4 regions of the Bacillus songklensis genome follow, and region 3 is predicted to be linked to each of the others. Evidence: riboswitches for the same ligand, from Rfam matches in the RefSeq annotation. Region 3 holds a riboswitch; each other region holds the start of a gene.
What was found. Region 3 has a riboswitch for cyclic di-GMP ahead of ACFOU2_RS01980 (diguanylate cyclase domain-containing protein). Riboswitches for the same ligand answer to the same signal wherever they lie in the genome.
Positions count from the first base shown of each region.

Region 1: it holds a riboswitch for cyclic di-GMP, as region 3 does, so the genes downstream of both, ACFOU2_RS16380 (sodium-dependent transporter) here and ACFOU2_RS01980 (diguanylate cyclase domain-containing protein) in region 3, are expected to answer to the same signal.
Region 2: it holds a riboswitch for cyclic di-GMP, as region 3 does, so the genes downstream of both, ACFOU2_RS12885 (anti-repressor SinI family protein) here and ACFOU2_RS01980 (diguanylate cyclase domain-containing protein) in region 3, are expected to answer to the same signal.
Region 4: it holds a riboswitch for cyclic di-GMP, as region 3 does, so the genes downstream of both, ACFOU2_RS10120 (PAS domain-containing protein) here and ACFOU2_RS01980 (diguanylate cyclase domain-containing protein) in region 3, are expected to answer to the same signal.

Region 1 covers NZ_JBHRZT010000067.1:232,980-238,446, forward strand. Annotated here, with positions in the region: partial or broken gene ACFOU2_RS16375 (IS630 family transposase) at 1-630, opposite strand, end outside; cyclic di-GMP riboswitch class I at 847-933, shown strand; gene ACFOU2_RS16380 (sodium-dependent transporter) at 1,096-2,463, shown strand; gene ACFOU2_RS16385 (pyridoxal phosphate-dependent decarboxylase family protein) at 2,513-4,144, shown strand; gene ACFOU2_RS16390 (methyl-accepting chemotaxis protein) at 4,408-5,467, opposite strand, start outside.
Region 2 covers NZ_JBHRZT010000052.1:311,964-317,430, reverse strand. Annotated here, with positions in the region: gene ACFOU2_RS12905 (hypothetical protein) at 1-135, shown strand, start outside; partial or broken gene queF (preQ(1) synthase) at 274-612, shown strand; gene ACFOU2_RS12895 (oxidoreductase) at 798-1,478, shown strand; gene ACFOU2_RS12890 (hypothetical protein) at 1,583-1,789, opposite strand; cyclic di-GMP riboswitch class I at 2,260-2,350, shown strand; gene ACFOU2_RS12885 (anti-repressor SinI family protein) at 2,379-2,507, shown strand; gene ACFOU2_RS12880 (helix-turn-helix domain-containing protein) at 2,606-2,944, shown strand; gene ACFOU2_RS12875 (magnesium transporter CorA family protein) at 3,351-4,289, shown strand; gene ACFOU2_RS12870 (DedA family protein) at 4,422-5,009, shown strand; gene ACFOU2_RS12865 (YkvS family protein) at 5,257-5,445, opposite strand.
Region 3 covers NZ_JBHRZT010000009.1:34-5,500, reverse strand. Annotated here, with positions in the region: gene ACFOU2_RS02010 (hypothetical protein) at 1-132, opposite strand, end outside; gene ACFOU2_RS02005 (YjcZ family sporulation protein) at 521-628, shown strand; gene ACFOU2_RS02000 (YjcZ family sporulation protein) at 1,112-1,252, shown strand; gene ACFOU2_RS01995 (YjcZ family sporulation protein) at 1,497-1,595, shown strand; gene ACFOU2_RS01990 (hypothetical protein) at 1,768-1,968, shown strand; gene ACFOU2_RS01985 (YppG family protein) at 2,024-2,224, opposite strand; gene ACFOU2_RS01980 (diguanylate cyclase domain-containing protein) at 3,219-4,334, opposite strand; cyclic di-GMP riboswitch class I at 4,318-4,400, opposite strand; partial or broken gene ACFOU2_RS01975 (hypothetical protein) at 4,995-5,467, opposite strand, start outside.
Region 4 covers NZ_JBHRZT010000043.1:95,072-100,538, forward strand. Annotated here, with positions in the region: gene ACFOU2_RS10110 (cation:proton antiporter) at 1-319, opposite strand, end outside; gene ACFOU2_RS10115 (diguanylate cyclase domain-containing protein) at 532-1,152, opposite strand; gene ACFOU2_RS10120 (PAS domain-containing protein) at 1,118-2,218, opposite strand; cyclic di-GMP riboswitch class I at 2,232-2,316, opposite strand; gene ACFOU2_RS10125 (putative bifunctional diguanylate cyclase/phosphodiesterase) at 2,592-4,058, opposite strand; gene ACFOU2_RS10130 (MBL fold metallo-hydrolase) at 4,906-5,467, shown strand, end outside.

The DNA of each region.
Region 1 (5,467 bases), on a different contig from region 3:
CCGTAAGTGGGAATGATTCGCTGCTTCCCTTTTAAAAACCATGTATGCCCGAGAGCTTGATAATCGCGGATCATGGACTCGTCCTGAAACAGAAGATGATCGATTTCCTCATTCAGAAGTTTTTTTATAGGCAGGAAAGATCTCTTCTACAAACTCTTTTTGTTTTACCGGGTCAGCTGTTGCCAGCGTATAAGTGGGTTTCGTATAACGGAGACCTAAATCATACAAAAGTCGGGATACCCCACGAAGAGTATAGGTTTGGTTCCATTCTCTTTTGATAAAAGAAGCGATGATCGCCAAGGTCCAATTATGTTTAGCTGGAAAACCAACATCGACTGGCAGTTTGGTTGTGATGACTTGAATTAATTCCTGTTCTTGTTCAGGGGTTAATTTACGAGGTGCCCCCGGTGATTGTCCCATGATTAAGCCGTCCAGCCCTTTTTCCTCATAGGCATTCACATAATTATAGATGGTTTTTTCAGAACGACCGATCATGTTCGTGATTTCTTTTTTAGAATAGCCCTGTAAGTAGAAGTAGATGGTTTGATAACGTTTATACATTCGTTTATCTTTCGTGGTTTTCATCGATGCAAGCAGGGTTTGAATTTCATGTTGACGTGAATCAGTCATGGGATTTCTCTCCGTTCATTGGTAAATGTTATACGTATACTTCGACGGAGATGGGCTGTAATCCTTTAATTCAACTTATATAGTAAATATTTTTGCACCAAAAATAAATTTTTATAGAACTATATTTACAAGTTAAAATAAAGGAGTTAATATATCACAGGTATAAATTACTAGTAAATAAAACCTATTTAATTACGATGTTAAAGATAGAAACACCTTCGATAATGGCAAACTTGTCGAAAGATAAGGACGCAAAGCTACGGGTCTAAGGCTTATTTTGGCTAGGATCGCCGGGTTACCGAAAAGGATTGGATATATAAGATAAGAGGGTAATTTTCAGTTTAGTAACATACCCCTTTGTTTATATATGCCCACCAATCTTTTTGGTGGGGTTTTTTAATATCAAAATTAAATTTTTATTATTATAATCTTTCAGTCATCTAAGAACAGAAAGGAATGTAAAAAATGTCACAACAAGAACAATGGAAATCAAAACTAGGATTTATTTTAGCAGCTGCTGGTTCGGCTATTGGATTAGGGGCCATTTGGAAATTTCCGTATGTAGCTGGTACGAGTGGTGGGGGAGCGTTTTTTCTTGTATTTTTACTTTTCACTCTATTATTAGGTTATCCGCTTTTAGTAGGTGAATTCGTAATTGGTCGCCGCTCGCAAAGTGACGCTATTACGACATATAAAAAATTAGCACCCAATACATTATGGCATATAACAGGAAAAATAGGTGTATTTTCTTGTTTCTTAGTTTTATCATTCTATAGTGTGATAGGTGGATGGATTATCCTTTATTTAATTAAAGCATCCACTGGTAGTTTAAATGGACTATCACAAGCTGAGTATGGTCAGCTATTCGGAATAATTATCGCTGATCCTGTATCTACACTGTTAGGACAATTAGTTTTTCTTTTGATAACGATTATTGTTGTAGCAAAGGGGATTCAACAAGGGATAGAGAAAGCAAGTAAAATTATGATGCCTGCTTTATTTATTCTTTTTATTATTCTAGTAATTCGTTCATTAAGTCTAAACGGAGCAATGGAAGGAGTTAAATTTCTTCTAGTACCAGACTTTACGGAAATGACTTCTGAAAGTATTCTCTTTGCTTTAGGTCAAGCATTTTTTTCACTTTCTTTAGGAGTTTCTGTAATGGTAACTTATAGTTCTTATCTTCCTAAAACACAGGACTTACCTAAATCGGCTTTATCAATTGTTATTATGAACCTTTTGATAGCTCTGTTAGCGGGATTAGCTATTTTTCCGGGAGTATTCTCTTTTGGTTTAGAGGTAGATGCAGGACCAGTTTTAATCTTTTCGGTCTTACCGGCAGTATTTACTCAAATGCCATTTGGAATTGTTTTCTTTATTGCTTTCTTAGTATTATTTTTATTCGCAGCATTAACTTCTGCCTTCTCTATGATAGAAATTGCAGTATCTGCTTTAACGAAAAATACAAATGAAAATCGCAAGAAATACACTTGGATAATCGGAGGATTAATCTTTATTGTAGGAATTCCTTCATGTTTATCTTATGGGGTAATGGCTGATTTTAAAATAGTTGATAAGACATTTTTTGACTTGGTAGACTTCGCTGTAAGTAATGTTTTAATGCCTTTAGGAGCGTTGGCTATTTCTATATTTGTTACCACTAAGGTTTCAAAAACCGGCTTATTAGAAGAATTACAGCAAGGTTCGAAAGTGGGGAAAGTGTTCTTTAATATATGGTTTTATTTACTGAAATACGTTACACCGATTGCTATAACTGTCGTTTTTCTAGATGTATTAGGTGCATTAGAATGGATAGTAAGCTTTATTAAATAATACGTAAAAAAATAAGCATTGAAATTTGGAGGATTATCAAATGACAACAATGAATCAACTTCAACAATTATTCCCTAGTGCTGATGGAAATGTGGAACAAAGAGAAAAAATATTAGGATACATAAACACTATTTTCACTAATATTGATGAATTAAAAGACCCCTCAAAATTAACTTTGGGGCAAATGCCTAATTATACTAAAGATTATTATAATCGTATTATCGAAGAGTCAAATGTACCGAGAAAAGGGTTACCGATGGAAGTTACAATTACGGAACTAATCGATCTTGCAAAAGGACAACGATTTGTTAATAGTAACTATGTAGCAAATGCAGCTCCGCTACCGAATATAGCTAGTATTTTAGGGAACTTAGTAATGGTTCTGTTAAATGGGAATGCCCTTTGGGATGTTGAAGGCTCAGGTGCAGCTAAAGCGGAAATTATGGTGACTAGTATGTTATCCAAAATTGTAGGGTATGACCAAAATACAAGTGCTGGATATACAACATGGGGAGGACAAGGAGCGGTCTTTAATTCATTACGACTTGCGGTTGCTCGTCAATTTCCGGAATCAAATAAAGAAGGGGTTCCTAACAACATATTTTGTTTCTGTTCCGAATTATCTCATTACAGTCTTTATAAATCAGTGGAAGCAACAGGTATAGGTGTAAACAACATGATTCGTGTGGAGGTAAATGATGACCATTCCATGAATTTAGAAGATCTGAAAATGAAAATGGAGAAAGTTATTTCTGAAGGTGGAATACCGGCGTATATCCTTGCGACTATGGGAACAACAGACACCTTTGGAATTGATGATATTAAAGGTATTAAAGCTATCACAAGTGAATTAGAGCAAAAATATAATTTAAAGCCTATTTACGTCCATGCTGACTCTGCGATGGGTGGTATGTACACATTCTTTAATGAATATGACTTTGCGAATAATCCATTACATTTAGAAGATAGTGTTTCTTCAGTATTGAAAAGATACCAACAAAAATTCCAAAGTATACATTTGGCTGATAGTATGGTCTTTGATTTTCACAAGTTAGGTCAGACACCTTATATAACAAGTTTATTCCTAGTGAAAAACAAGGAAGATTTAAGATATATAGACTTAGATGCTTCCGAAACGCCTTATGTGGGTAATAGAGGATATGGAAGTTATCATACAAGCTACACGTTAGAATGTTCTCGTATGGGCAGTGCGATTTCTATCTATGCTTCACTACTATCAATGGGAATTGAAGGCTATCAGTCACTATTGGCTAATTATATTCGTGTTAATATAGCTTTTAGAGAATCTCTACTGAGAGAATTCAAAAATGTAGCAGTTACAAACGAAGTATCTCCAGTTACAACCTTTAGATTTTATCCAAATGAAGTTCTTTGGAAAGAAGAACTAGGGGGTAAATTAACAAGAGATGAAGTAGTTGAGATTAATGAATATAATGGTGAATTTGCTGAATTAATCGGCGTAGAAAGAGAAAGGGTTTACTTTGGTAATACCTCAAAACAAAGATTAATTCATGTTCGTGATGGGGATAAAAGATTACCTGTTTATGTACATAAATTTTTCTCCATTTCACCATATACCACAATCGAAGAAGTGGACAGATACATTAGCTTTTTGAAAGAACACATGAATGTTCATCAAAAATCTCTAGTTCTTGTTTGATTTTGTTTATAGAAATAGCATAAGAGGGAGCACAAAAGCGACAGGTTTACTTTGTCGCTTTTTGTTGTTTATACACTGAAATGTTAGTAATCCAACTCCGATTGAAAAAGTGATTATACCTATTCCTAATGTCCATGTATTGATGCAACGGAATAAAACAACACTTCATTGGGATCCTCTTGTAATAAATGGAGAAAAGATTAATCAATATGTGTTCAAAGAAAGCAGAAAAACCGATAGGAATTATTCCTATCGGTTTTTTATTATGCTTTGAATTTAGTAATCATTGATTGTAATTCGTGTGCTAACTCATTTAATTCTCTTGATGCTTTAGATAATTGGTTGACAGATTCTAATTGCTGCCCAGTACGATCTTCAATTTCGTGAGTGAAGTTTGAGTTATTCTGTGCAATCGCTTCAAGGTCTCTGACAGAAGCGGTTACTTCTTCTGTTCCAGCGGAAATTTCTTGAGATGCAGCCGAAACTCCTTCGATTTGAGTAGAAATTTGGTCTGTAATCTCTTTAATCTTAAAGAAAAGTTCTCCGGTTGTTTGAGCAATCTTCGTTCCTTTTTCTGCCTCTGTTGTACCAATTTCCATGGAAGATACAGCGTTATTTGTTTCATTTTGGATTTCTTCAATGATTTTTGAAATCTTCTCTGTAGATTTGTTGGACTCTTCCGCTAACTTTCTAACCTCTTGTGCTACAACCGCAAATCCTTTACCGTGTTCGCCGGCGCGAGCGGCTTCAATTGCTGCATTAAGAGCTAATAAGTTCGTTTGGCTAGAGATACCTGTAATCACTTCAAGGATACTAGAAATTTCGTCGGAACGCTTCTTTAATGAGCTGATGATATTGCTTGATTGTTTAACGGTATCGTTAATGATTCCCATTTGTGAAACCACTTCACTGATTGCATCTAGGCCTTCCATAGCATAATCTTCCATACGTTTAGATACTACGGAAACATCTTGAGCAGAATGTGCGATAGAATTTATTTCAGCCGCAATTTGTTCAATGGCTCCTGCTGATTCTGTGACTGATACTTCTTGTGCTTGAATTCCAGCTGTCATTTGTTTAATGTTGTCACTGATTTTTACAGAGTGGTCTTTCGATTGTTCAGTAACAATTGTTACTAATTCGGATGATTGTAATACAGTATCAGAGGTTTCTCTGATTTTCACAATCATAGATTTTAATTCAGATGCCATTTCATTGAATGCTTCATTAATTTTACCTAAATCATCTTCTCTTGTAGGAAGTTTAATATCAAGATTTCCGTTTCTCATTTCGTTAATTCCATTGAACAAATGTTTTAACGGT
Region 2 (5,467 bases), on a different contig from region 3:
CTTGCCAAAGAACTAGATATGGATTGGTCCAGTTTAGAAAGACTGATTAATCTTCTCCGTAAATATAATCCTAATCCTGAGCCAAGCCTTAATAATAAGGAAGGTGCAGAGACTATCGAAATCACTCACATGTGAAGCGACTTCATGTAATGTGTGGGGAAGAGAGTAGAGTACATCGTAGGTTTTTGTTTTGTAACTAACGATGGAAGCGCGAGGGTTCTTATTTAATATCGCAGTTAAATAAGAATATGATATAGTCCACCTGCTTAGTAAAGCAGTTTGCCAAAAACCGGCCAGCCTGACTTTGCAACCATCTACATCAGCTACATCCCTGACCAAAAGATGGTGGAAAGCAAGTCATTAAAATTATATTTATTTAGTTTCCGAAATCATGGAGATTTCCATGAAGACTGCATGAATATTATCATGAACGATTTAATTGAAGCGATGGATCCCCGTTATATTGAAGTATGGGGTAAATTCACACCGCGCGGCGGTATTTCCATTGATCCGTATGTAAATTACGGCCGTCCTGGCACAAAGTACGAAAAAATGGCAGAATATCGACTAATGAATCATGATTTATATCCTGAAAAGATCGATAATCGATAATAAGAGAAATGGAATGAACTTGTTCAAGCGGACAAGATGTTGGAACTTTGGACGTCATAGGAGAGAGTGAAACAGCTGGGGGGCTTAGCCCGCGGAACTAGGCATCATTCATTCAGATAAGAAAAATGGGTCGCAGAATATAACCTGTTTTCAGGTTTGACAACTTAGTTAAGAGGGTGAAAAACATGTCGCAAAAATCGGCAGTTTTGCTTGGTGCAACTGGTCTTGTCGGTCGAGAGCTGCTCAGCTTGCTGCTTCAAAGCAACGTGTACAGCCAAGTCACGATTTTGGTCCGCAACAAGCTGTTGATTCAGCACGAAAAGCTGAGGCAAGTTGAAATTAATTTTGATGAGCTCCATAAATACGAAGATGAATTTAATGTAGATGATGTATTTTGCTGTCTTGGAACGACGATGAAGAAAGCAAAAACAAAAGCAAACTTTTTAAAAGTGGACTATGAGTATCCGCTGGCAGCTGCCAAGCTTGCCGAAAAGAAAAGGGCCCGCAACTTTTTAACGATTACCGCAATCGGTGCGGATCTTCGTTCGCCGATCTTCTACAATAAGGTAAAAGGTCAAACGGAAGAAGATATTTGTAACTTGTACATTCGTTCCACTCACTTCTTTCGCCCGTCCTTACTACTTGGGCAGCGCAGTGAGTTTCGTCTAGGTGAGAAAATCGGTGAATATGTATTAAAAAGCATATCCCTTTGTCTTATCGGGAAATGGCGTAAATTCAAGCCAATCAAAGCAGAGAACGTAGCAAAAGCAATGCTGGAAGCAGCGCTTGAAGAACGTTCAGGTGTTCATGTTCACGAAAGTGATGTCATTTATTACGGAAACTGTCAAGGTGCCGTCACAAACTAATAAAAAAGGGTTCGTTTCCGCTGAAACGAACCCTTTTTCACTAGATAAGAAAGTATAGATTCCACTTCTACGTTTAGAAACTTATAAATACTTAAAGCGATGGCTTAATCGCCGCCGCCACCGCTGTCACCGCCGCCGCTGTCAGAATTGCTCCAGCTTGAGAACGAGGAATCATTATCATTATCTTTTTCGTATGTAAAGGGAGTAAAAGAACTCGAAGAATTGTAAGAGCGGTGATTTCGCTTTTTACCGCCTGCAAAGGCTGTTGCTAAAAAGATGAAAAAAAATAAAACAAGAAACACCAATTCCACCGAAACCGCTCCTTTCTTTTAAAAATATATTCGGCATAGGACCGAGATGCTCCCATGCTTGTTTTTATTGTCTCATTAATCGATATATTGTTCAATGGTCGATTATTAGACATATTAGAGCGGATTTTATTTCCTTGAAGAAACATTTTTGAATAGAGTAAATATAATAAAGTAAAAAGACAAGGGGGTATTTCGAATGAAATGGCTTTCTTCTCAACAAAAAGTACAACAATATGCCTTTTTGTTTTATAAAATAGGTATTATTACCCAACAGCAAAAAGATCAGATTATCAAAAAATGAAGATATAATCAAAATTATGTAGGAAATTGTTTCTTAATATTTGTAAAATTCAATAAAATACTGACAGCCTTCAACATAATTTCGGACTGGTTTACATTATACTTATGTTCATAGTGTTAATGTCACAGGAACATCGTTGTAGGGATTTGTGTAATCATCATCTCATCTTCTTCAGTAAGGGCATACTTATTGAAAAATAAGGACGCAAAGTCACGGGTCTAAAGTTGGAGGATCCCAATCATGACGGCTGGGCTGCCTGAGATACAAAATGTATTTTAGGAGGAAACCATGGTTACAAAGGAAAATAGAATACACGTGCTATTGGATGAAGAATGGATTGATTTAGTTTTAGAAGCATTGGACAGCGGCATATCAGAAGAGGATATTAAAGCATTTCTCACCAGCCACAGCCGGTAGGAGTAGTCGGAAAATTTTTGTTTTTGCATGGATGTTATTAACGATGGCATATTTGGTATGTTATGATAAGGGAGGTAAGAGAAAGAGAGGGTGTAAATATGATCGGTCAACGTATTAAACAATTACGTTTGCAAAAACAGTTATCACTATCCGAACTAGCAGAAAAAGCAGGTGTCGCAAAGTCATATTTAAGCTCGATTGAACGCAATCTTCAATCAAATCCTTCTGTCCAGTTTTTAGAAAAAATTTCAGCGGTGTTGGATATTTCTGTCCAGTCATTAATTAACGAAGAAGAATCCTCGTCCGTCTACGAACAACTTGATTCTGAATGGGCGAACCTAGTGCGCGAAGCGATGGAATCAGGCGTATCCAAAGAAGAGTTTCGTCAATTTTTGGAGTTTAACAAGTGGAAATTGAAACAGGATAAAGGGAAGTAGCGTTTATGGGGGCATAAACGCTTTTGCTTTTTTATAGGATAAAACATACTAAAATAAGTAGAAACGCCCATGTTCTGTACAAACATCATGGGTGTTTTTGAATACAAAGAATAAAAACGATTTCTTTTGTTTACCTTCTGTAATTTTTTTAAAATGCAGCCCGATTGCTGTTTTTCCCTGTATACAAACGAAAGGATAAGCGTTATGATAGAAGTTGTGAGTAAATGAAAGAAGAGGAGTTGATATCGGTTGAGTAGCCAAAATTCCAGTGATCCTGGGCCAAGTATGAACATAGAGGGAGTCAGGATGTCACTTTTATCAGATTGTATGATTACCGATAACTGTATCAGCTTCTTTGATAGAGAGGTATGCTGACTTTCTCTTTGAAAAGGAGGAGGTTTGACACATGCTGAACATTTACTTAACGGATTTAAATGGAAGGCTCCATGAGCAGGAGGAAATCACGAAAGGCTCCTGGGTGAGCATGATCTCACCAACGGAAGAAGAAATTCGACGTGTTACCAATCATTTGAATTTGCCGCTGGACTTTATTAAAGACCCGCTCGATGATGATGAGCGTTCAAGGATCGAAGAGGAAGACGGCAATGTGTTGATTATCGTTGACTATCCGTCTATTTCATATGACAGCAACCAGTCCTCTGTTTATGAAACCATTCCATTTGGTATCATTATTACACCGGATTGTTTCGTGACGGTTTGCCTGGAAGATAATCCGATTTTACACCATTTTTTAAACCGAAAAGTCCGGGGGTTTTTCACCTATAAAAAGACACGTTTTGCCCTGCAAATTTTAAATGTCATTTCGATGTATTATTTGCGCTATTTAAAGCAAATTAACCGAAAAACAAACGAAATCGAAAAAGAATTGCATCAATCGATGAAAAACAAAGAACTTTATGCATTTTTAGCGATTGAAAAGAGTTTAGTTTACTTTACGACCTCTTTAAAGTCAAACAAGGTGGTCCTTGATAAAATATTACGTCAAAAATACTTGCGAATGTACGAAGACGACGAGCATTTGTTGGAAGACACAATCATTGAAATTACACAGGCCATTGAGATGGCCGACACATACAGCCATATCCTGACAGGAATGATGGACACGTTTGCGTCGATCATTTCCAATAACCTGAATATTGTGATGAAATTTTTGACATCTATTACGATTGTGCTTTCATTTCCGACAATCGTTGCAAGTTTTTTTGGTATGAACGTGGCGCTTCCGCTTGAGCATACACCGCATGCCTTTATTATTGTATTATGCATTGCCTTCTGCTTATCGGGCGCAACTGCTTTTATCTTTTGGAAGAAAAGGTATTTCTAAATAAGCCGAAACCACCTCTTGCAAAAGAGGTGGTTTCAATCTTCCCAAAGAAAGAGACAAGTATTTTTTGGCCATAAAGATAATAAAAATAGATGAAGAATATTCAACTGAAAGGGATTGAGCAAAAGGAAAATGGGTGAATTTATCAACAGTATATTAATGTGGCTGACGGATTTAGGTTACTTTGGAATTGCCCTAGGATTAATGATTGAAATTATTCCTAGTGAAATAGTACTGGCTTACGGAGGGTATATGGTATCCCAGGGATCGATCACGTTTGTGGGGGCAGTGATAGCCGGAACCATCGGCGGGGTAATTGCACAGTTGTTTTTATATTGGGCCGGTTATTACGGTGGTCGTCCATTTCTAGAGAAATACGGAAAATATGTGCTCATTCGCAAAAAACATATCGACATGGCGGAGCAATGGTTTGATAAATACGGAACAGGCGTCATTTTTACGGCCCGCTTCATTCCTGTTGTACGTCATGCCATATCGATACCTGCCGGAATTGCCAAAATGTCGGCTGTCCGCTTTACAATGTTGACGACGCTAGCGATCATTCCGTGGTCCATTTTCTTTCTTATGTTAGGTGAACAACTCGGTTCTCGCTGGCATGACATTGAAACCGTTGCTGCTACATATACACGTCCTGTTGGGTTTGCGGCTGTAGCCATTATTTTAGTTTATTTAGCTTTTAAATTGTTGAAACGAAAATAATGAAGAGGGGGTCCTAAAAGTACAAAAACGTACTTTCGGGACACCCTCCTGCGATGACCTGTCATTAAAAATCCAAGAAAATCACGGATTTCAGTGACGGGTCATCGCAGAAAAAATAGATTATGATCATCCTCTGAAAACTGCTGAGTCAGCCCCTTTTTAGAAGCAAGAAATGTTAAAGCGTTTTCGTTTGAAGGGAGCGGATAGGGTCATTTACTCCGAATTGAGGATTTCCTTCATGATTTGATTAGGCGCGGTCAGCAATAATTTTATAGTTTTTATGATTGACAACTGTCCGTTGATTTAAGTCAAGTTCATGGTAATTTTCCATATACGTTAAATCCACGATAACAGAGTTTTCATTTACCTTTTCGACAATCCCCTGTAAACCATCCTTAAATTCAATTAAATTTCCAACTTCAGCAATCTGCTGCATCTTACTCTCTCCTTTACCCACG
Region 3 (5,467 bases):
ATATGGTCTTACATATACATGTGTTGGTGTAACTCTTTCTATCATACCTCTATGAACATTACCTAATTTGTCCTTTAATTCAACTGGCCTTCCTTTATATTTACAGCATAAATGGTAATAATCTCTAGGCAATTTTTACAACTCCCTTCCATAAAAGATAAATGGAAAAATTACTTACAGCTTCTCTTGATAGGGTATGCGGTTTAAAGTGTAGGTGAAATGGACAATGGTCGAGATGTTTGTAGAATTTTAAGCATTTAGAATAACAGAAGGAAAATAAAAGTTTTCAATATTGTATTGGTTTATATAAAAGATTTTCGAACGTAACAAAATGTTATTCATGTTACATTGGTTATAGCTATAACCAAAATCACCAATTGGGTAAATATGTAAATTTCGTGATTGCTCAATGATTTGATTAAGTTGTCCTATACAAATATTTTTTAAAAACATAATTTAGTACTGAGTATTGAATGCTTATCAATTTCCCAATAAGCAATAGAAGGGAGAAGGGCAAATAATGAGTGATGGAAGTTACGGTTACGGTTCTGGGTTTGCTTTAATCGTTATATTATTCGTCTTACTTATCATCGTGGGATGTTCCTGTATGTCCTATGGTGGATATTAAAAGTTACTTTGAATTTACCACTTAACTATTCATAATAGTCGGTTTCGCTAAGGACAGATTACTCAATCTGTCCTTTTTATCATAATCGACGAGAAGACCCTCGCTTCCAGACTTGCTAAGTGGGGGTAGATCAAATAATAATTCATTGCTAAAAATTCCACGTTCATATCAACACTTGTCCATTACCTTTTATGATATTTTGCATATCTTACAACATGAGAGACAAAAGTCTCCTGAATATCCTCCACCGGACATACACACCTTCTTTGTCTTGGCTAAAAGCGCATGTTATAACATGCGCTTTTAGTCTTTGTTGAATTTAAAAATGATTAGAACTGCACTCTAATAGCATTAGTTGGAAAAATATTGAATTTTCTTGTCTATTAGTGAGTCTGTCCAATCCAATTCTTTCTTGAGAACATAACGTAAAAGTATGAATCGTAATTTAGCAATCCCTTACTACTCAATAGGAGGTGAACAAGTATGGGCTTTGGTTGTGGTGGTTATGGTTATACAGCACCTGCAACTACCGCTCCTAGCTATGGCGGCGGTTTTGCGTTAATTGTTGTTTTATTCATTCTCCTCATTATCGTAGGTTGTGTATGCATGGGTATGGGTTATTAGTGGTTGAATTAACGAAAACAATCAATTTTATAGGCTTTAACAATTGATTTTCATAAAAAATAGACTACTCCCTACAAAAATAAAGATAGTGGATAGTCTATTTTAATTTGACATATTACTTAAAAATGTTGATTTTTTCCCTCAGCTAATGAGTTTGTCCAATCCAACTATTTCTTGAAAACATAATGTAAAAGTAGGGATTGTATGTCTGCAATCCCTTCATACTCCATAGGAGGTGTTAAATATGAGCGATGGAATTCGCACTGCTTTTGCGTTAATTGTTGTCTTATTCGTCTTACTTGTCATTGTAGGATGTTCTTGTACAGGATTTGGCGGTTATTAATTCCTCACATCATCTAATGGGAACAGTTGATTTCGTTTCGCTTATTGAGAAGACAAAGGGCAGATTTAAATGATCTTTCCTTTGTCTTAAAATATCTATTTTCACAAACATTGATGAAGATCATGTACCTCTCATTTCAAAATCATATCTTGTGTCAGAAAGGAGGAATAACGTGGAGCATTTAGTTCGAAGATATCAAGGAGAGCCTGTTGAGGTTATGGATCATTATGGACGAGTTTATAGAGGAATTATAGACGGGGACCCACCTCCTGGAGGAATGATGCTTCGTACCCGCTTTGGAAGAAGATTTATCCCCTTCTTCTTAATTGCAGCTCTTTTCCTTTTAAGATTCAGAAGACGACGCATTTTCTAAAAGCTAAATAAAGAAACCTACTTTTTTGTAGGTTTCTTTCTGTTTTTATAATAGGCTATTTTTTAAGAAATTTTGTAATTAGAGGACTTACTAGAGGACTTACTTGATCAAACATTTTCTTAGCTTGTTGAGCCGTTCCTGCAATCTTTATAAAATCTAAATTTCCTTCTGATGTACGAAAATGAGACATGAAATCTTGCTTATTTTGCTTTATTGGGGGGCGTCGTAATGGGCTAGGAGAAAAAAAGGGGTGCATGGGTCGTTGTGGTCTTCTAGGCAGCAAATTCAAAACCTCCTTTGAGTTACATATCTCTTCTCTAATAGATATATGAAAAGTTGAACCTTTAAGGAAAGGTACATATCCCTAAAAACACATAATTACTATTCCTATACATAAAAAAGCAATCATACATAAATTTATGTATGTGATTGAATACATATTTACCTAATAAAAAGCGAACCTCCTTCATAAACAAGAAGTTCGCTTTTTATTAGGTATTTTTTTCAATACAACATGATAATTATCATGTTGTATTGAAAAAAATATCATATACAATCTTCAATTTAATTCCAGACAACATATTATAACTGCGGCTAGGTAAAAAAAGCACCTCCACCTTCGTTAGAGCCCTTTATGCCGCTAAATAAAGAAATAAAGTGCCATTCCATTCCATTAGTTATAGATCTTTTCAAAAGTCGAATTTGTAAAGAGGACTAGAACTAGTCCTCTTTTTTTAAAAGATAAAAAAGTGTAAAGCTACGGAGAATTTTCAACATTACTTAGTTTGCTCCTTATAAATGCATTTTTATCATGATTTCTTATCACAAAACAAATAAAGGGAATAACATCCAAACACCTTGAACAAAATACAAAAGACGCCGCGAGACATCACCCGGTAACAAAATCCTTAGTTCTATACCTAATCTATGAAAAAACTACCTCTTGATCCTCGAGGTAGTTTTTTCGTTTTCTCTCATGTATATCCCATACATTTTTAGTTTACATAACCATTCTTACCGGAACCTGCACCAAAACAAACCCCTTGGCGCCCAAGGGGTTTTGGCTTGTCTATTTTTATTATTTATGCATCTTTTTATACATCGTTGATGAATCAACGTTTTCAGCTTCTCAAGAAGCCTGGCAGCTGTATAAAAAGGGGTGGTTTTATGCAATCTCTAATACATATATTAAAAACAAATTTATCAAAATAACATTTTCTAAAACTCTAAACCTTTTATGAAAAAAGAATCTACTCACCAGTATAAATTAGATAATTGTTTTTCCCTTGCTTTTTAGCTTGATACATAGCTTGATCAGCATGTTTCAATAAGGTTTCTACATTATCCCCATGATGGGGATAAAAAACGATTCCGATACTTGACGTAACTTTTACCGAATTTTTTTTCAAGATAACAGGTAATCGCAATTCTTCTAATACTCTTTCGGCAACTTGAACAACGTCTTCTCGTGTAATTTCAGGCAGTATTACTGTAAATTCATCACCTGCCAATCGTGCAGCCATATCCCTGTCACGAACAGAATTATTTAAACGTTTGGCCACCTCTTGTAGCAATTGATCGCCTATTTCATGACCGAAAGTATCATTTACATTTTTGAAACCGTCTAAATCGATAAACATAACAGCTAAAAGTTTCTCACTTTTAAACTGATCTAATTTCTGATTCAAGGTTTCTTGAAAAAATCGCCGATTCGGCAAACCAGTCAATTGATCATGGTAGATTAAATGATTCATGAGTTCTTCATGTTGTTTCCTTTGAGTTATGTCCAGTACAACTAATTCTCTTGCATCTTTTCCCATGTACTCAATAGGAGTCGAAATAACCTCGACATGAATGATTTTTCCATCAAATCTAATTACTTTCAGTTCATACTTTGAAACTTCGTCCTTGTCTTTCTGTTGTCTCAATAATACTTCTTTTACAGTTTCTATAGAATCGGGATGAATAATATCCATCCAGGGCTTCTCAAGGAGTTCTTGAAAATGAGAAGCTCCTAAAAGATTAGCACAAGCACGATTGACAAAGATAAATTCACCTTCAGAACGGACAAATATTGGCTGAGCAGAATGTCCAATTAAACATCGGTATTGCTCGCGGCTCTTCTGAAGATACTTCGATACCTTTTCTTGCAAGAAAAAAACATTAAAGAAGAGTAAGAGCAAAATAAATAAGGTTATATCATCAAAGATCTCTTCCTCCACACCATTAATATGTAACCCAAGCAGTTTAAGAATTGATTCATCCTTATAATAAACAGCAATAGTAAATAACATAAAAATCAGACTCATTCTGATTTTATGATTTAACTTCATTTTATTAACTTCTCCTTTCGGCAGCTCAGCCATCATAGCAATTGCCTTAGACCTGTAGCTTTGCGTCCTTATCTTTCGATAAGTTTGCCATTTTTCGTGGATGTAGTTTCAGCCTAGCAATTTTACACTATTCGACAAAAAACGACAACTAAAGATTATTAATATATCTGTTATTGTGTTATCCTACTCCATCAGGTCGAAAAGATAACTTGTCATCGTCTTTTCACTATCCCTCGCCTCCTTACCAAGGCTCCTTTTAAATGCAGTAACAGAAGACCTCACCCCATCCTTATAAGAGGATGGGGTGAGGTCTTCTGTTGTTTGCGGAATTCTTAAAAGAACCGTATTCGCAAGCATCGGGGGATTTTAAGCGCAAAAACACCGTAAATAAATTAGAAAAAGTGTTCTCTTTTATTTACAGTATAATTTACAGATCTATTTTCAATTATTTATCTTACTTTTGTAACCTAAATAACTGAATTGGTTTTCAAAATCAAGGGTATATGAACTCCCTCCGGTCGCCCTTGATTTTAAAAATTTTTCGTGCTACCTGGCTGACGCCGACCGAGAACTCATACCAAATAGGATTTTCCCCTCTGTCTCGGTCGAACCAACAGCATAGCACGAAAAACAAGCCGCCTTATAGCCTGTTCTCTCCCTCTTTTCCTCCCTCCAAGCTCACCCAAATAGGAGTCACCAAAACCTCCACCATTTCTTTTGGCCCTTCTGTTCCTCAAGTACAGCAACTTGTTTTTTCATTTCCATCATCTCTTTCATCGCGTTCACTAACTCACCATCACGCTTTTCTAATCGATAATCGATATACTCTTTTTGCTTATCTTGCTGGTTCCGCAGTTCCGCAACAGCCTTCCGCAGCTCCATAATTTCTTCTTTTTGTTGAGCCATTATCTGCATAGCAACCTGGGTTTGCTTCATAAGTTCTTGGAACTGTTCACCCACCTCCACCTGAACAGAAATCGCCTGTTGATTAGACTGCTGCTGCGCTACTGCGGTTGTCACTGCGGTTTCTTCCTCAATTTCTATATTCCTTACAGCCATAAGGCTTAGACCTTCCTCAATCTCCACTGCGGTTAGATTACGGTTGAACCCTTCCGCAATGAAGCGCAGTATATCCGCAGTCTCTGGTCGATACCTTCGGTGACGTC
Region 4 (5,467 bases), on a different contig from region 3:
GGTTCAACATCATTCCAGCGAAATATCCTAAAACAAGAGGAACAATAATCCCCCCAACACCTACAAAGGCGGAAGCTTTTCCAGTCCTTTTAAATTCATCAATGTCCGTTTCTAGTCCTGCAATAAACATAAGAAGTATGACACCGATTTGACTAAATTCTGTTAATGTTTCTGTCTCGGTCACCAATCCTAAAACTGACGGTCCCAGTACAATTCCAATCAGAAGTTTACCAAGAACTGAAGGCTGCCCCAATCTTACGCTTATGTCTCCTGCAATTTTAGAGGCAATTAAAATAATGGCTAATTGAAGTATTAACACCTAAATACCACCTTTCTCTATTTTATAATGTGTTTCAAGCTAAAAAATGAAAAAAGAGCCTGTCACCATAAGGACATACGTATCCCTTGGTGACAGGCTCCTCCAAAAAGTAAAATGATTCTCGATATGATAAGGCATCTGTTTATTTCTTATTTTATATACGATTAAAAGTCTAAAAGGTTTCATTTTATTATAGTTTTACTATCTACTCATTATAATTTATAAGTTTTAAAATTGTTTCTTCCATTCTTCTTCGCTTCGTATAAAGCGATATCCGCATATTTCATCAGTTCATTCTTTGTAATTCCATCTTTAGGATAAAAGGCAATTCCGATACTGGAAGTGGTTTGGAAGCTATATTCTCCAAGGTTCCAAGGTTCCTGAAGAGATGTAAGAATTCGTTCAGCTATTTGTAAATCCTCCTCCTCTCCCTGAATATTAGGAAGAAGGATAGTAAATTCATCTCCACCTTGTCGTGCAAAGGTATCGCTTTCTCGAAGACAACTTTGTATCCTCTTGGAGAATTGCTCGAGAAGTTCATCCCCTACATCGTGACCCAAGGTATCATTGATGTCTTTGAAGTTATCCATATCCATATCCATATACATGACTGCCATCTTACGCCTATATCGCTCTGCCTCTTTGATGGATTGTTTCAATCGTTCTTTAAATAGTCTCCGATTCGGTAAACCCGTCAACGCATCATGATACGCCATGTGGGTTAGTTTTTCTTCATACATTTTTCTTTCTGTAATTTCTCTTGATACCACAAGAAAATGCTTAAAATCACCTTCTTCATCAAAAACAGGAGTTGCTTTCGCCTCGAACCATATCCATGGTGATTCCTGTTACTTCTAAATCAATCACAGTCCCATCCAAACGTACTAATTTTTCTTCCGTAGGAGCAACAACCATGCCTATTCTTTCTACTTGCTTGATTCGATGTTCAATCAAACGAACGGAATCAGGATGAAAATAATCCATAATGGATTTACCTATCAACTCTTCTAATGACGATACTCCTATCAGTTTGATACAAGATGGATTGGCATATTGGATTCGTCCATTTTGATAAACGATGATGGGTTCAGGAGACAGTTCTACTAATCTTCGATAACGCTCTTCACTTTCTTTTAATGATAGTTCCAATTGTTTTTGTTTGGTAATATCTCTGGTAATACCCGAAATTCCCACAATGTTCCCGTTCGCATCTCGAATCGGGGAGAGGGTTAAGCTCACCTCAACGGGTGTCCCATCCTTTTTGATACAAGTCGTTTCAAATCCTTTGATATGTTTACCTAATTTCACTTGTTCCACCATGTCGTCTTGTTGAGAGAACCGATAGGAGGGGATAATGGGTAATCGATTTCCAATTAACTCCTCACGTTTCCATCCATAGATTTCTTCAAATGCAGGGTTTACATCCAGGACATTCCCATCCAAATCCAAGATGTCGATAGCATCACCAGTGGAGTTGAAAAGGGCTTTTACCCTTTCTTCCATCTGGTTTAAAGATGCTTTTGTTTTATGCAGCTCTGTCACGTCTTTCGCCACACCAAAAATACCGACAATTTCACCGCTGACCATCAAAGGTACGTTCTTTACCTGCAAATCGATAATTTCTCCACTTTTATGAATAGCCTGCGTTTCATACTCACAAGGAGTTCCTTGTAACGTTTGTGCAAAATACCGATTGGTTGCTTCTACATGTTCAGGAACGATGATATCTTGATAATGGATTCCTTGAACTTCTTCCTGCGAGTATCCAAATATCTTTGTTACCACTTGATTCACTTCCATGACTTTTCCATCCACGGAGAGAACAAAAATCGCATCAGGATGATATTCAATGATAGATTTATAGACTTCAATGGATGATTCACTCAATAACAAATTCATTTTTATTTTCTCCTTCGGCAACCCAGCTTTCATAATAATTCGCCTTAGACCTGTGGCTTTGCGTCCCTGACTTTCGTTCAGGTTTGCCATTTTTCGGTAGGTATTCTTCGCCTTAGCATACCTAATTCATGGATTGAAATAACTTTTTTCATCCCAATTCTACCTAAAAGTAAATATCAATGTGGTTCTGGTGCAAAAAGAATCAGATAGCAAAATCTAAATGAACATTAACTAATAAATGCGTCCGTTTTATTCGCAGTTAAATCCTTTATGGTGAACTTTTACGATGAAAACCATCTATAACGTTCGGTATTTACACTATATTTTTATGCGTATTTTGACAACATTGGAGGTTTGAACCAGAACCTTTTCTTTAACAATTTAATAAGGCAGGTTTTTTAAGCATCTGCTCCATTTCATGAGCTGGCAATGGCGGACTAAAGAAGTAGCCTTGAGCTTCATCACAGTGAATTCCTTGCAAAAAGGACACTTGCTGCTCCGTTTCCACTCCTTCCGCAATAATTAAAAAACTTAAATCTTTCCCCATTTCAATAATCTTTTGTACAATGGAGGTTGTATGGGGTTGGCTAGTGACGTCTTTTATAAAAGATCGATCAATCTTTATCTTATTAACGGGTAAATGGTTCAGAACACTTAACGAAGAGTAGCCTGTTCCAAAGTCATCGATGGAAACATTCACTCCCAATGCTCTTAGTTCATTAATGATATAGGTAGATTCTTTTATATCTTGCATGATTGATTCCGTAATTTCCAACTCAAGCAATCGGGGATCCATCCCTGTTTCCTCTAAAATTCGTTTTACCTTTCTGGTAAAATACGGAGATTTAAACTGGGCAACCGAAATATTAACAGCCATGCGTAAAGACGGCATTCCTTCTTGGCGCCATAATTGGCTTTGTTTGCATGCCGTTTCAAGAACCCAGTTTCCTATCGGGATAATCATGCCGTATTCCTCTGCCAATGGAATAAACTCCATCGGTGAAATCAGTCCTAATTCTGGATGGTTCCATCTTATTAAAGCTTCCACTCCGGTGATTTCACCTGTTCGTATATTCACTTGGGGTTGGTAATGAAGGATCAACTCGTTACAATCAATCGCTTTGCGTAGCCCCTGTTCTAATCTCATTTTTCTATAATGGTTTTTATGGGAATCAGCTGTATAAAAATGAAACGTATTTTTTCCTCGTTCTTTAGCACTATACATCGCCTGGTCGGCAGCTTTCACCAACGTTTCCGCATCAGTGCCATCTACCGGATATAAGCTAATCCCAATACTTGGAGAAGTGTAGAAAAATTCATTCCCCAATAAAAATGGACTAGAAAACCCATAAAGGATGCGTTCGGCAACTTCGACAATTTGAGTGTAATCTACATTTTCGAACAAAATAATAAACTCGTCCCCTCCTTGCCGGGCCACAATATCTTCCTCACGGACAGATTGGTTGAGTCTTTTCGTCACCTGCTTTAATAGCATGTCCCCCATCGCATGTCCCATCGTGTCATTAATGGTCTTAAACCCATCTAGATCAATATACATAATCGCAAGTTTACATTTAGTTCTTTTACCTCGTGCTATTGCTTTTTGAATATACTCATTTAACAAATAACGATTCGGTAATCCCGTCAACGAATCATGAAAGGCTAGTTTTTCCAGGGCTTTTGATTTCTCCTCTAAAATTTGATTCATGATTTTAAATTCCATTTTTTGATTATTAATCGCATTGAGTATAAGGTTCAATCCAACTATAGAGATTATTTTAATAAAAGTCATCTGCAGAAAGATTTGACCATCATGGACATCAATTCCCTGTTCTTTCACATATTCTCCAAATTCCCACGCGCCATGAAGAAACACCGAAACAAAACAAAGAATAATCCCGCCAGAAAGTCGTGAAAAATGAGTAAAAATATATATTGGTATAAGATGTAGACACCAGACTACTTCTAAAAATCCGTTAAAATAGTCATCTAATAGAAGTGGCATCAACATACAGACTATTGATATAAACCAAACTTTTAAAGGAACTTCCATAAACAAGGAAAATACATCTCCTTACCCTAAAGATTCTGCTAATAAATCAATACGAACTTATAATAACTGGGCACCGCAATTATGGCACTATGGGCTCAATTTCTCCGTTTAATTTATCTTTTTGACATAATCAGTCCCATCATTCGTTGCAAGGCAATTATCACATCCTATAATAATGTATAAATGGGTTTTTTTGTTGGTTTTTGTCGAATTTTAATGTATTTTTTTTGTAAATTTAAATACATAGCTCTACATTTAATGATTGTTGTCACTCCATATGGTGAATTTCTTTGCATGAAAACGAACCAGCGCAACGCTCAATCGTTTTACACGTTTCTTCGCTATACATTGGCACAATCGATAATATTCAAAGGTACATAAAAACTTTTCCATTCTCTAGTTTATTTATAATGAATACACTTACTATTCGACTTTTAATCATTAGATGCGTCATTAAAATTTTTTAAAGCGTATTGTTAAAAAATAGAATGAAATTGATTTTAAAAAAGCAAGTAAAGTTATTCAAAAAAAAATATATTTTATGTTATTATAATATATTTTAGCGTTGATTATGTAGGTGTTTGTGAGTATTATTATACTGGCATTAGAAATTAATACTTTCTGGAGGGATTTTATGTTAGTGAAAAATAATATTAAAATGTTAGAGCTTACAATGAATTCTATGGGAGAGGCTAATGTCATTCATCCTACCTTAATATGGGATGAAGAGAATATGATTTTAGTTGATACAGGTTTCCCTGGACAATTAAATGATATCCGTGAATGTATTGAAAAAGCAGGTGTTTCTTTTGAAAAACTTAATAAAATATTCATTACACATCAAGATATAGATCATATCGGGAGTTTACCCATAATTTTAGAAGAATCTCAAAATAAAATAGATGTATATGCTAGTGCAATTGAAAAACCATTTATCCAAGGTGAAAAAATGATTCTGAAAATTACACCTGAAGCGATATCCAAAGCTTTGGAATCCTTACCGCCTGAAATACCAGAAGATTTCCGTAATGCGTTCAAATTTAGATTAGAAAATCCACCAAAAGCGAAAGTTGACCATGTTATTAGGGGCGGAGAAGAGTTACCCTTTTGTGGTGGAATTATCGTGATAGATACACCTGGTCATACCCCAGGACATTTAAGTTTTTATCATAAAGCAAGTAAAACCCTAATAGCTG